DNA from 3 places in the Rhizobium sp. OAE497 genome. Region 3 is predicted to be linked to each of the others. Evidence: predicted binding sites of a transcription regulator. Region 3 holds the regulator's gene; each other region holds the start of a gene.

Region 1 (4,793 bases), 340 kb from region 3:
AGCGCCAGGAGGAAGCCTTCGTCGCCGCGGGCCAGCGCCTGCAGGCGCAGATCCCGGCTCATCGGGAATTCCATCGGCTCGCGCGTCAGGTCGCCGATCTCGTGATCTTCGGGCATCGAATCATCGTCTTCGATCAGGCCTTCCTGGCCGAGGATTTCGGAGACGCGGATGACGCGGCCGGTTTCGGCCTGACGCTGAGCCGGCTCTTCAACCTCTTCATCCGTCAGCAGCGACGGGTCGAGCAAGCGGTGCGTATAGTCGAAGGTCGGGCCGAGCAGCTGGCCGCCCGGAAGGTCCTTGTAGGTCGCCGAGATACGGCGCTCGATCGTCATGCGGCTCGTGTCGAGCGGCTTCGAGTAACCGAAGCGCGGCAGCGTCGTGCGATAGGCACGCAGCAGGAAGATCGCCTCGATCATGTCACCGCGCGACTGGCGAACTGCGAGCGCGGCAAGCGTCCGGTCGTAGAGCGACGCCTCGGCCATGACGCGATCGACGGCAAGCGCCAGCTGCGCGACGATCTGCTCGATGCCGATTGCGGGAAGCGAACGGTCACCGCGGCGGCGGTCGGCGAGCAGGCGATGGGCATTGGCGATGGCGGCCTCGCCACCTTTGACTGCAACATACATGGCTCACATCTCCGTTGCGGTAATCTTGGTGGTGCGCGGCAGGCAGAGGAAACTGCTGCCTGCGGCAAGCACGATGTCGACACCGCGGGGGAAGAGGACGCGGTTCTCGTTCCAGAGGCGGATGAAGGTCTCCGGCAGTCCCACCGGTGCGATTTCCGTCACGGTCTTGATACCCGGTCCCATCAGCGCCAGCATCTTGCCGCCGTCGAGCGCAGCAATCTCGATGACAACCGTCGTCGAGCGGTCGGGATATTCCTGCGTGCCCGGAGCGAAGAGGCCAAAAGTGGAGAGCGCCATGCCGCTGTCGACAAATGCGAAACGCGCCTCGGACTTTTCGGTGGTGACGGTCGCGCCCGTATGGAAGCTCAGCCAACCCGGTACGGCAGATTTGTTCAGCGCAGGCGAAAGCCATACTGGCGTGTCATGATCGCAGAGCGTCAGCGCGATGGCGCCGGCCGCGGCACCCATGGGCGCAGGCGGGGCAGCATCGGGCGACAGCGTCTGGATCGAGCCCGGGCGGGCCATGGCATCCATCATCGCCTTGAAGACGCTCTGAGCCTGGAAGACCGGCTCGGCAAAGCCGCCGGTCAAGGTATCGTTCCTGAGTTCCATCAGTCGTCTCCGCGAACCATGGTGAAGAAGTCGACGCGGGTTGCGGCCGTCTCGTCGGCCTTCTGCTGCGTCGCGGCGGCAATGCGCTGGGCGATCGGCTGAAGCAGTCTTTCCTCGACGAATGCCTTGGTTGGCTCTTCCTGCCAGAGAGCGTCGAAGATCGCGCAAAGCCGCGCCTTCTTGCGATCGGTGCCCAGCGACTGACCATGGCCGACAGTGCCGCTGGCGAGCCGGATCGTTGCGCGCGTGACCGTCACTTCGCCGAGATTGAAGGCCGAGCCGCCACCGCCGATACGGCCGCGGACCATCACCAGACCCGTTTCGGGGCCGCGCACGGCCTGAACCTCCGGCTTGTTCGCAAGCGCCTCCCAGGCGTCATTCAGTTCGGCAAGCTCGGAGCGGGCGAGAAGATCGACCACCCTCTTCCTGCCGTCGGCTGCCTCGATTTTCTCTGCTGGTTTCATCGCCACATCCTTCGAAATGTCTATTGATATAGACAACCATACAAGATATAGCTACGCTTAAATCGGGGGCATGACAAGCGTGTGACATGGCAGGGGTGAAATGGCTGGGCTGAAGCAGGTGCAAAGGCAGACGGGGGTGGCGCTATGGCGCCAGATAGCGGATCGCATCCGCGAGGCAATTACCCGCGGCGCCTATGATGAAACGGGCATGGTGCCGCCGGAAACGGCGCTCGCCGAACAGTTCGGCGTCAACCGGCATACGGTTCGAAGCGCCCTTGCGGCGTTGGCTCAGGAGGGAATCGTCCGCGCCGTGCAGGGCCGCGGCACGCTGATCGAACGGCGGGAGCGGTTGAATTTCCCGATCAGCAAGCGCACGCGCTTCACCGCGGGCATCAGCGGCCAGGCCAGGGAAACGCGCGGCTTCCTGCTGGCGGCCGCCGAGGAGTCCGCCGACGCAGAGGTCGCCCGCTGGCTGAAGATGCGCGTCGGCGATGCGGTCATCAGGCTGGAAACGACGCGGGAGGCTGACAAGCGCCCGGTCTCACGGGCAACGAGCTGGTTTCCGGCTGCACGCTTCGGCGATATCGCCGAGACCTACCGCAAGACGGAATCGATCACCAAGGCCTTCGCGCTGCTCGGCCTGCAGGACTATGTCCGAGCAACGACAGAGATCACTGCCGCGCATGCGGACGCCGGAGACATTGCCGATCTGGAGCTGACGCCGGGTGCGATCCTGCTGATCACCAAGGCGATGAACACCGATCTCGACGGCGTTCCCGTGCAATATTCCATCACCCGCTTCGCCGCAGACCGAGTACAATTCACCATCGAAAACTAAAAAGCCGGGCACTTGGCCCGGCTTTCTGATTGATGCGAATCCGGCTCAGTGAGCGCCGGACATGTCGCCGAGCACTTCCTTGGAGGCGACGGTGGAATCGGCCTTCAGCTTGTAGACCATCGGAACGCCGGTCGCGAGGTTGAGCTCAAGAACCTGCTCGCGGGTCAGGCGGTCGAGCACCATGACCAGCGAACGCAGCGAGTTGCCGTGAGCCGCGACGAGAACCTTCTCGCCACGCAGGACACGCGGCAGGATCTCCGTCAGGTAATAGGGCCAGACGCGGGCGCCGGTGTCGCGCAGGCTTTCGCCGCCCGGAGGCGGGACGTCGTAGGAGCGGCGCCAGATATGCACCTGCTCCTCGCCCCACTTGGCCCGGGCATCATCCTTGTTGAGGCCGGAGAGGTCGCCATAGTCGCGCTCGTTCAGCGCCTGATCCTTGATCGTCTGCAGGCCCTGCTGGCCGACCTTGTCGAGGATGAGCTTCAGCGTGTGCTGCGCGCGGGTCAGCGCCGAGGTGTAGGCGACATCGAACTTGATGCCATAATCGGCAAGCGCCTGGCCGCCGGCCGTCGCTTCCTGGATGCCGAGCTCGGTCAGATCAGGATCTTTCCAGCCGGTGAAGAGGTTCTTCAGGTTCCAGTCGCTCTGGCCATGCCGAACGAGAACGAGTGTGCCGCTCATAAAAGTCTGCCTCCGTAGGGATTATTGTAAAGAGAGCCCGAGGACATCGAGCATGGAATAGAAACCCGGCTTCTTGTCGCGCGCCCAGAGCGCTGCCTTGACGGCGCCGCGGCCGAAGATCGAGCGATCCGCCGCGCTATGCGACATCGAAACGATCTCGCCTTCGCCGGCAAAGAGCACCGAATGCTCGCCGATCACCGAGCCGCCGCGAAGCGTCGCAAAGCCGATGGTGCCGGCTTCGCGTGCACCAGTATGCCCATCGCGGACGCGAACCGACTGCGTCTTCAGGTCCACATTGCGGCCCTTGGCAGCGGCCTCGCCGAGCAGCAGCGCGGTACCCGAGGGCGCATCGACCTTGCGCTTGTGATGCATTTCGAGAACTTCGATATCCCAGTCCTCGGGCGACAGCGCCCGGGCAGCCTGCTCGATGAAGACGCTGAGAAGATTGACGCCGAGGCTCATATTGCCCGACTTGACGATCCGCGCATGGCGCCCGGCCGCCTGGATCTTGGCATCGTCGGCATCCGAGCATCCGGTCGTGCCGACCACATGGACGATACGCGCTTGTGCTGCCAATCCAGCAAATTCGACGCTGGCGGTTGGCGAAGTAAAGTCGAGGACACCCTCGGCATGCAGGAAGGCGGCGAGCGGATCGTCGCCGATGATCACGCCATTCGGCCCAAGCCCGGCAAGCTCGCCCGCATCGCGCCCGACGAAGGGCGACCCGGCGCGTTCGATCGCCGCATGCAGCGTCACGCCATCGATGGAATCGATCAGCCGGATCAGCGTCTGGCCCATGCGCCCTGCTGCCCCAACCACAACCAGTTTCATAGCAGCGTCGCTCATGTCCTCAGTATTCCCGTATCAGATCGTATTCGAGGCCGCCGGCCTCTGGAGATTGTTCAGGCGAGCGTAAAGTCCGTCCTCGAGCTTCGCAAGCGTCTCGTGATTGCCTTCCTCGACGACCCGACCCTGCTGCATCACGACGATCTTGTCGGCGCGAACGACGGTGGAGAGGCGGTGTGCGATGACGACGACGGTGCGGCCCGTCATCGCCTCGTCGAGTGCCTTCTGGACGGCAGCTTCGGATTCCGTATCGAGCGCCGATGTCGCCTCGTCGAGCAACAGGATCGGTGCGTTGCGCACGAGTGCGCGGGCGATCGACAGGCGCTGGCGCTGGCCGCCCGATAGGGTCACGCCATTCTCGCCGACGGCAGTATCGTAACCGTCGGGCTGTGCCATGATGAAATCATGCGCATAGGCGAGACGGGCGGCTTCCTCGATCTCCGCATCCGTCGCATCCGGACGGCCGTAGCGGATATTGTCGCGGATCGAGCCTTCGAACAGATAGGGCTGCTGTGAGACATAGGCGAGCTGCTCGCGCAGCGACTGCTTCGTCACATGCGCCACGTCCTGCCCGTCGATGATGATCTCGCCGCTCGTGGGGTCGTAAAAGCGCGGAATGAGATTGATGATCGTCGACTTGCCAGCACCCGATGGACCGACAAGCGCTGTTGTCTTCCCGCCTTCGGCGACGAAGCTGACACCATTGAGGACGGGTTCATTGCCATA
Region 2 (4,793 bases), 1.6 Mb from region 3:
CGGACTGCCGCAATATCCGGGCGCTGGCTAGATCTTCTTGGCTTCCAGGGCGGCGCTGAGGCGGGCGACATCCTCGCGAAGCGCCGTCAGTTCGGTCAGCACCCGCATATCGATCTTCTGGTGCAGCGACAGGACCTCGAGCTCCGATTTCAGATTGACCTCATAGTCCTTGGCGGCCTCGAAGCGGTCGCGCTCGGCCTGGCGGTTCTGCGACATCATGATGATCGGCGCCTGGATGGCGGCCAACATCGACAGGATCAGGTTCAGGAAGACAAAGGGGTAGGGGTCGAAGGCGCCGGTGGCGAGGATGATGGTGTTGACCACCGTCCAGATGGCCAGGAAGGCGAGGAAGGCGATGATGAAGGACCAGGTGCCGCCGACGCGCGCAATGCCGTCGGCAACCCGCTGGCCGAAGGAGGATTCCGCCGAGAGTGCAGCGTTGACGTCGGTCGAGATGATCCTGCGCTCGTGAGCCTTCGCGAGGACGCGCTTCTCGATATCGCCGAGTTCGTCGGCGCTCTTGCCGAAATGCGTGTGGATGAAATTGGGAAGATTATACATGCCTGGCTCCGAAGCGTTACGCGTCGGAGCCAGTATTCCCGCCGACCGGCGGAATGCAATGCAAATTAAAGTCTTAGGCTCAGTAGCTGGCTTCGTTGACCATCACGTGCTGCGGGAAGAAGCGGTCGAGCGTCTGCGCCTTGCCGAACATCACGTCATGCTGGAGATAGCGATAGTCGCGCACCAGCGGGTCGAGCTTCTTGGGGTCGAGAACCCAATCCGGCGTGACTTCGTTCTTGCGCGTCGCCAGCTGGTAGCGATCGATAATGTCGTATTTCTTCTGAACGCGGCCGAGGAAGCCCGTGTAATAGGGATGCTCGAAGCCAGCGAATTTAAGCAGGTTATAGGAGATCAGCGACGGGCTGATCGTCCCGACATCCTGCTTCACGCCCTTCTTGCTCGACCAGATGACCAGCGGCGTCTCGTGCTGTTGCTTCATGACGTCGAGCGGCGCCTTGCGGGTGGCCACCTGGTCCGGCATGTAGCCGGCGCTCATGTAGACATTCCCGAGCGGCGGCAGGTGGTCGCCCCAGAGCACGATAATCGTCTCGCGGTCGCGGTGCGAAGCCCAGTCCATCAGCATCTTCAGGCTGTCGTCGGCTTCCTTGACGCCCTGCGTATAGGTGGCGAGCGTGGCGCGGTCGGCTTCCGGGATGTTACCCTGGATGTCGATCGAGTTGTGCGCGTAGCGATTGGCCTCGTAGGGGCCATGTCCCTGCAGGGTGACAGCGAAGAAGAAGAAGGGTTTGTCGAGGCCGTCGCCCTCGCGCATGATCTCCTTCATCAGCGAGTCATCGGAGGCGAAGATGCCGCGCTTTTCCATCGGCGGAAGGGTTTCCTCGGTGCGGAATTCCTCGAAGCCGAAATCCTTGTAGACCTCGTTGCGGTTCCAGAACCAGCCGCTGAAGGGATGCAGCGCGCGCGCCGCATAGCCTTCGCCGCGGAAGAAGGTGGCGAGCGAGGGAATGTCGCGGCGGATATACTGCTGATAGGGAATGCTGCCATAGGGCAGGAAAGCATTCGAGAAGCCGGTCAGCGCCTCGAACTCGACATTCGCTGTCATGCCGCCGAATTCCGGCGAGAAGACATAGCCGGATTGCGCCGCACGGATCGTCGGCATCGGGTCGGCGCTGAAATTCAGGTTCTTCAGCCGCGTCGGATCCCAGAAGGATTCGCTCATCAGCATGATGACATCGGGCTTTTCGCGCGGGCCGGCGAGATAGCCGTAATTGCGAGCGGGGATCGCATCCAGCGCTTCGGTATTCAGCCCGGCCGGAGCCGCGACATCGGCCATCGGCACATTGAAGATGAAGGCCAGGATGAAACCGTTGCTACGGTAGTTTTCCTTCTGGTCCCACATCATCGGCACGACCTGCAGGCGGTCGCGAATGTAGGAATATTGCGAATAATCCATCAGCGAGCCGAAGGCGGCGATAACGGGCAGGCCGAGGCAGAGGCGCCGCAGGCGCGCCTGACCCGAGAGCTTCGGGAAGGTGCGCCAGGCATAGCGCCAGCCGAAGACGATACCGGCGGCGAGAAGGGCGATGCCGATGACGAGGGCGACCGCGGTGAAGGGCCGGTCGCGGACCATCACTGGCAGAAGCTCCATGATCTGGCGGGCAAACAAGACATCCGACGGATAGAACGGGTCGGAGAGATAGTGCTGCTTCTGGTTCGAGACGAAAGCCGGGATCAGCACCAGAGGCACGACGATCAGCGCCGACTGGTGGCGGCGCCCGAAGGCGGCGTCCAACGTCAGCATCAGGATGGTCAGCATTGCCACGGTGGTCATGCCCGGGCGGGCCGTCGAGGTCAGGAAATCGCCGACATCGGCAAGCGTGCTGCGGGCGATCCATTCGACGGCGATGACGCTGAGCAGCGCGATCGACAAGGTCAGCGCGACGCTGAGGACACCGCGGGCAGCCGGAGAGCGGACATTGGAGCCGAGACCAGTGGAAAGCAGCGCCATTCTTCTGGCCTGCGCGGACTTCATGACCGATGCGATCAAGGGCGTACTCCAATGTCATTCCCGCCGGTTTCGCGGCGTCATAAAAACTTCATCGAACTGTCACATGCCCGCCATGAACGCTAGATGAACCATTAATGTTTCCTTGCTTTTCCCTGGGATTTGAATTTTCCGCGTATCAGACACTGCCGGTTTTCATGGCGGAGCACGTTGCGGGGCGAGGACGCGCGCGCTAAATAAATGACATGACACAGGAAAACGCTCCCTTGAACACGCTCCGTATCGCCGTCGCGCAGCTGAACCCCACCGTAGGCGATGTTGCAGGAAATCTTGCAAAAGCCCGCGAGGCACGCGCCGATGCGGCACGCCAGGGCGCAGACCTTCTGCTTTTGACGGAGCTCTTCATTTCGGGCTATCCGCCAGAAGACCTGGTGCTGAAACCGGCATTCCTGAAAGCCTGCCAGAAGGCGGTCGACGATCTCGCTGCCGATACGGCCGATGGCGGCCCGGGCGTCATCGTCGGCTTCCCCCGCCAGGGCGAAACCGGGCGGCACAATTCGGTTGCGGTCATCGATGGCGGCAAGATCCTGGTGCTACGCGACAAGATCGACCTGCCGAATTACGGCGAGTTCGACGAGAAGCGCGTCTTCGACGAAGGCTCGATGCCGGGGCCGGTGAATTTCCGTGGCGTCAGGATCGGCGTGCCGATCTGCGAGGAGATCTGGAACGATCTCGGCGTCTGCGAGACGCTGGCCGAAAGCGGCGCTGAAATCCTGCTGGTGCCGAACGGCTCTCCCTATTATCGGGGCAAGGTTGACGTGCGCCATCAGGTGGCGCTGCGCCAGGTCATCGAGACCGGCCTGCCGCTGATCTTCGCAAACCAGCTCGGCGGCCAGGACGAACTGGTCTTCGATGGCGCGAGCTTCGCCTTCAACGGCGACAAGTCGCTGGCCTTCCAGATGAGCCAGTTCGAGCCGGCGCTGGCGGTGACGACCTGGAAGCGCGGCGAGAACGGCTGGCGCTGCAGCGAAGGGCCGATGTCGCATGTTCCCGAGAAGGAAGAGGCCGATTACCGCGCCTGCCTCCTCGGCTTCCGCGACTACGTCAACAAGAACGGCTTCAAGAATGTGGTGCTCGGCCTTTCGGGCGGTATTGACTCGGCGATCTGCGCGGCGATTGCCGTCGATGCGCTGGGCGAGGAGCGGGTGCGCACCATCATGCTGCCCTATCGCTACACGTCGGAGGATTCGCTGAAGGACGCCGCCGATTGCGCCAGGGCGCTCGGCTGCCGCTACGATATCGTGCCCATCGAGGAGCCGGTGAAGGGCTTCACCTCGGCGCTTTCGGATCTCTTCGAGGGCACAGATAGCGGCATCACCGAGGAGAACCTGCAAAGCCGCGCCCGCGGCGTGATCCTGATGGCGATCTCCAATAAGTTCGGCTCGATGGTGGTGACGACGGGCAACAAGTCGGAAATGTCGGTCGGATACGCAACCCTCTATGGCGACATGAACGGTGGCTTCAATCCGATCAAGGACCTTTACAAGATGCAGGTCTATGCGATCTCGCGCTGGCGCAACGAACATGTGCCGCCGGATGCGCTTGGTCCGTCGGGTGTCGTCATTCCGCAGAACATCATCGACAAGGCGCCGTCCGCCGAGCTTCGCCCGGACCAGAAGGACCAGGATTCGCTGCCGCCTTATCCTGTTCTCGACGACATTCTCGAATGCCTCGTCGAGAAGGAGATGGGCGTCGACGAGATTGTCGCCCGCGGTCATGACGTCGCAACCGTCCACCGCGTCGAGCATCTGCTCTATCTCGCCGAATACAAGCGCCGCCAGTCGGCGCCGGGCGTGAAGATCACCAAGAAGAATTTCGGCCGTGATCGCCGCTACCCGATTACCAACCGGTTTAGGGATCGCAGTTAGCGATCGTTAACCCGATCAACCGAAAGCTGCTGACTTCCGCATCTTCCCGCGTTTCTATCGTCAGAAATGCGGGAGGTCCTGATCGTGCGTGATACGAAAGTCGCCGTCTTCATCGATACCGAAAACCTGCCGGCGCGCTCGGCGGGCGAGATCATCGACATCGCATCCGGCTACGGGCGCCTTGTCGAGCGGCGCGCCTATGGCGATTTCACGCGGGAGGCTGCCCAGCCGTGGGTCGCGGCTGCCGGAAAGCATGCGCTCAGCCTGCAGACGGCGGTCAGCTCCCAGTCGGGCAAGAATGGTGCGGACATCCTGCTTGCCGTCGATGCGATGGAATA
Region 3 (4,793 bases):
GCTGCCGACGATCATCATCGCGACGCGTGCGGCTCTTCGCGCCGTCCCGCCGTCGATCCGCGCGGCCGCTCTCGGTCTCGGCGCCTCGAAGATGCAGATGGTGTTCCACCATGTGCTGCCGCTCGCCATGCCGGGCATCCTGACCGGCACCATCATCGGCCTGGCGCACGCGCTCGGCGAAACCGCGCCGCTCTTGCTGATCGGCATGGTCGCCTTCGTCGCCAATGCACCGGCCACGCCTCTCGACCCGTCCACCGCGCTCCCCGTCCAGGTCTACATGTGGGCCAACGAAGCCGAACGCGCCTTCGTGGAACGTACGTCGGGTGCCATCATCGTCCTCCTCTTGTTCCTGATCGTCATGAACCTCGGAGCCATCCTCTTGCGCCGTCGCTTTGAGCGCCGCTGGTAAACGGAGTAAAACCCAATGAACATGTTGACAGAAGCAGCAGTTGAAAAGGCTCTGGACCAGAAGATGAACAGCATTCCCTACAAGATGATCGGCCAGGACGTTTCCGTCTATTACGGCGAAAAGCGCGCCCTCTTCGACGTCAAGCTGAACATCCGCGAAAACACCGTCACGGCGCTCATCGGCCCGTCCGGCTGCGGCAAGTCCACCTTCCTACGCAGCCTGAACCGCATGAACGACACGATCGACAATTGCCGCGTCACCGGCAAGATCACGCTCGATGGCGACGATATCTACGATCCGGATATCGACGTCGTCGAACTGCGCGCCCGCGTCGGAATGGTGTTCCAGAAGCCGAACCCGTTCCCGAAGTCGATCTATGAGAACGTTGCCTACGGCCCGCGCATCCATGGTCTTGCCAAGACCAAGGCCGACATGGACCAGATCGTAGAGACCAGCCTGCAACGCGCCGGCCTGTGGAACGAGGTCAAGGACCGCGTTCATGAATCCGGCACAGGCCTCTCCGGCGGTCAGCAGCAGCGCCTTTGCATCGCCCGCGCCGTTGCCGTCTCGCCCGAAGTCATCCTGATGGACGAGCCGTGCTCGGCACTCGACCCGATCGCCACCGCAAAGGTCGAGGAACTGATCCACGAGCTGCGCGAAGCCTACACGATCGTCATCGTCACGCACTCCATGCAGCAGGCCGCTCGCGTTTCGCAGCGCACGGCCATGTTCCATCTCGGCAATCTCGTCGAGGAGAACGACACCGACAAGATGTTCACCAATCCGGACGATCCGCGCACCCAGGATTACATCATGGGCCGCTTCGGCTGATCTTTGGCGTCACGACCCCCGATAGACACTCAAGGACTTTCCCCATGGCATCGACACATATTTTTTCTGCGTATGACGAAGACCTGAAGTTCCTCTCGCGCCGCATTTCCGAAATGGGCGGCCTGGCCGAGCAGATGGTTTCCGACGCTGTCCGCGCCCTCGTCAACGGCGACGCGGCACTGGCGCAGAAGGTCATCTCCGACGACGTGATCCTCGATCACGCCGAGCGCGAGATCAACGACAAGGCGATCGTCACCATCGCCCGCCGCCAGCCGATGGCGTCGGACCTGCGCGAGATCATGGGTTCGATCCGCATCGCCGCCGACCTCGAGCGCGTCGGCGACCTCGGCAAGAACACCGCAAAGCGCGTCATCGCCGTGCAGAGCACCGGCGTTCCGCGCAAGCTCGCCCGTGGCCTGGAGCATCTCTCCGAGCTCGCTCTCGTCCAGCTGAAGGAAGTGCTCGACGTCTACACGACGCGTGCTGCCGACAAGGCGAAGTCGATCCGCGAGCGCGACGAGGAAATCGACGCGATGTACACGTCGCTGTTCCGCGAGCTCCTCACCTACATGATGGAAGATCCGCGCAACATCACCAGCTGCACGCATCTGCTCTTCTGCGCCAAGAACATCGAGCGCATCGGCGACCACGCCACCAACATTGCTGAAACCATCTACTACATGGCGACCGGCGCTCAGCCGGAAGGCGAGCGTCCGAAGGACGACACCGCCAACACCGTCGGCGCGGTAACGGAATAATCATCCGGACCGGGCCTCAGGAGACAGAATAGAATGATCCCGAGAGTTGCAGTCGTTGAAGACGAAGAAGCACTGAGCGTGCTTCTTCGCTACAATCTCGAAGCCGAAGGTTTCGAAGTCGATACCATCCTGCGCGGCGACGAGGCGGAAATCCGCCTCCAGGAGCGCACGCCGGACCTTCTTATCCTCGATTGGATGCTGCCTGGCGTATCAGGCATCGAGCTCTGCCGCCGGCTGCGCATGCGCCCGGAAACCGAGCGTCTGCCGATCATCATGCTGACGGCGCGCGGCGAAGAGAGCGAGCGCGTCCGTGGCCTGTCGACCGGCGCCGACGACTATGTCGTCAAGCCGTTCTCGACGCCCGAGCTCGTTGCCCGCGTCAAGGCGATGCTGCGGCGCGCCAAGCCGGAAGTTCTCTCGACCGTGCTGAAGTGCGGCGATATCGAACTCGACCGCGAAACGCACCGCGTTCACCGCAAGACCCGCGAAGTCCGTCTCGGACCGACCGAGTTCCGCCTCCTGGAGTTTCTGATGTCGTCGCCGGGCCGCGTCTTCTCGCGCTCGCAACTGCTCGACGGCGTCTGGGGTCACGACATCTATGTCGACGAGCGTACCGTCGACGTCCATGTCGGCCGCCTGCGCAAGGCGCTCAACTTCTCGAACATGCAGGATGTCATCCGCACCGTCCGCGGTGCCGGTTATTCCATGGAAGCCTGAGTGATCAAGGAGGCTACGGCCTCCTGATATGCAGATACAAAAAAACGGGCCGAAAGGCCCGTTTTTCGTTTGTCTTTACCCGGCTCAGTTTGCCCGGGCGTGCGGCCCTGCGGCGATCATTGACCGGCTGGTAAGCCAGGCGCTGGTGATAGGTGCAGTAGGGCGAAGAATCCGGGCTTTCGCAGCCGCAGAAATGGAAATCGTCCTTCAGCGGATCGCCGACCGGCCACTTGCAGGTACGCTCGGTCAGTTCCGTCAGGCCGAGACGGCGCGAGATCGGCACGACAACGTTGGAAGCGGGACGATATTCCATCTCCTCCATGACGTCGATTTCGATCTCTTCCTTCAGCATCGTTGCGCCCTGCGGGCGGGCAACGGTGCGGGTCGTCATGCGCGATGCGTAGTTCGGAGCGCGCGGTGCCGAAGTCGTGCGCTTCGGAGCCCGTGCCGCCGTCGCATTGCCGCCGGCCTTGGCACGGCCCGGCAGTGCCAGACGGTGAACCTTGCCGATAACGGCATTCCGGCTCACGCCTCCAAGTTGCGCCGCGATCTGGCTAGCGCTCAACCCTTCGGACCACAGTTTCTTGAGTTTCTCGACCCGCTCGTCTGTCCAGTTCATGCCCTGTGTCTCCGCCGTTTAAGCGTTGTGAAGGCAGAATCCTTCACCGTTTGCCCCGGATGAATCCGACACAAGAAACGCTTGACTAATTTTGGTGACTAGTTCCGCCGCATGCAGTCTAGTAATTGAGTTTTAACCTAGTGTGAGGCTGACTCCGTGACAAGAGTCGCGGGAATCCGGATGAATCGAATTTCAAGTTTTCCCCAACTTGCTTCCCCACAGAGTCATTTCTGCAACATTAGCTGTTGATGAAACGCGACATCGCTTGAGCGTCACCCAGAAGCCACGAAAGCCGTAGTTTTGTTGACATTGCAGTGCGAAAAGTAAATAGTGCACAGCGCCGCCGAGAGGCGGCATTTTTAATTTTTCGGACCTGGTTTTTTAGCCGGAGTCCGGTTGCCCATAACGCTGACAGGAGACCGCGCCATGGCTGAAGCCGCGCCGCTATATGATACCTATTCTCGTGCCCCTCTGCGGTTCGAGCGAGGTGAGGGCGTCTGGCTGATTACCGAGTCCGGCGAGCGATATCTGGATTTTGGCGCCGGCGTTGCCGTGACCGCTGTCGGCCACAGCCATCCTCATGTTGTCGATGCCCTGAAGGCGCAGGCCGAGAAGGTCTGGCACCTCTCCAACATCTACGAGATCCCAGGCCAGGAAAAGCTCGCAACGAGGCTGACGGAAGCGACTTTCGCCGACAAGGTGTTCTTCACCAATTCGGGTGCGGAAGCCCTGGAATGCGCGATCAAGACCGCGCGCCGCTACCAGTATTCGAAGGGCCATCCGGAGCGCTTCCATATCATCACCTTCGAAGGCGCCTTCCATGGCCGTACGCTGGCGACGATCGCCGCCGGCGGCCAGGAAAAGTATCTCGAAGGCTTCGGTCCTAAGACCCCTGGTTTTGATCAGGTGCCTTTCGGCGATGTTGAAGCCGTCCGCGCGGCGATCACCGATGCGACGGCTGGCATTCTCATCGAGCCGGTACAGGGCGAGGGCGGTATCCGCCCGGCGACCGTCGAGTTCATGAAGGCGCTGCGCCAGCTCTGCGATGAGCATGGCCTGCTGCTGATCCTCGACGAAGTGCAGACCGGCGTTGGCCGTACCGGCAAGTTCTTCGCCTATGAATGGTCCGGTGTGAGCCCCGACATCATGGCTGTTGCCAAGGGCATCGGCGGCGGTTTCCCGCTCGGCGCCTGCCTTGCGACGGCTGAGGCGGCCTCCGGCATGAAGGCCGGCACGCACGGCTCGACCTATGGCGGCAATCCGCTCGCCATGGCCGTCGGCAGTGCCGTTCTCGATATCGTGCTCGCCGATGGCTTCCTGCAGCACGTCCGCGACGTGTCGCTGGTCTTCCGCCAGGGGCTGGCGTCGCTGAAGGATCGCTATCCTGACGTGATCGAGGATATCCGCGGCGAAGGCCTGCTGCTCGGCATCAAGGCCGCCGTTCCCTCGAGCGAACTCC

What was found. Region 3 encodes PhoB, which activates phosphate uptake and scavenging genes when phosphate is short. Its sites were predicted from a motif close to TGTCATNNANCTGTCAT; they were not measured.
Region 1: a site for PhoB is predicted at 1,773-1,789, ahead of phnF (phosphonate metabolism transcriptional regulator PhnF). Genes of this name have one in related genera too.
Region 2: a site for PhoB is predicted at 2,617-2,633, ahead of ABIE40_RS10480 (LTA synthase family protein). Genes of this name have one in related genera too.

The regions. Positions count from the first base shown of each region.
Region 1 is NZ_JBEPOA010000001.1:116,478-121,270, forward strand. It holds gene ABIE40_RS00560 (carbon-phosphorus lyase complex subunit) at 1-626, opposite strand, end outside; gene phnH (phosphonate C-P lyase system protein PhnH) at 630-1,238, opposite strand; gene phnG (phosphonate C-P lyase system protein PhnG) at 1,238-1,702, opposite strand; gene phnF (phosphonate metabolism transcriptional regulator PhnF) at 1,803-2,540, shown strand; gene ABIE40_RS00580 (2,3-bisphosphoglycerate-dependent phosphoglycerate mutase) at 2,586-3,221, opposite strand; gene dapB (4-hydroxy-tetrahydrodipicolinate reductase) at 3,243-4,067, opposite strand; gene ABIE40_RS00590 (ABC transporter ATP-binding protein) at 4,086-4,793, opposite strand, start outside.
Region 2 is NZ_JBEPOA010000001.1:2,024,376-2,029,168, reverse strand. It holds gene ABIE40_RS10490 (GFA family protein) at 1-31, shown strand, start outside; gene ABIE40_RS10485 (DUF1003 domain-containing protein) at 28-561, opposite strand; gene ABIE40_RS10480 (LTA synthase family protein) at 641-2,530, opposite strand; gene ABIE40_RS10475 (NAD+ synthase) at 2,773-4,455, shown strand; gene ABIE40_RS10470 (NYN domain-containing protein) at 4,540-4,793, shown strand, end outside.
Region 3 is NZ_JBEPOA010000001.1:455,683-460,475, forward strand. It holds gene pstA (phosphate ABC transporter permease PstA) at 1-409, shown strand, start outside; gene pstB (phosphate ABC transporter ATP-binding protein PstB) at 425-1,240, shown strand; gene phoU (phosphate signaling complex protein PhoU) at 1,285-1,998, shown strand; gene phoB (phosphate regulon transcriptional regulator PhoB) at 2,032-2,715, shown strand; partial or broken gene ABIE40_RS02315 (GcrA family cell cycle regulator) at 2,816-3,334, opposite strand; gene ABIE40_RS02320 (aspartate aminotransferase family protein) at 3,761-4,793, shown strand, end outside.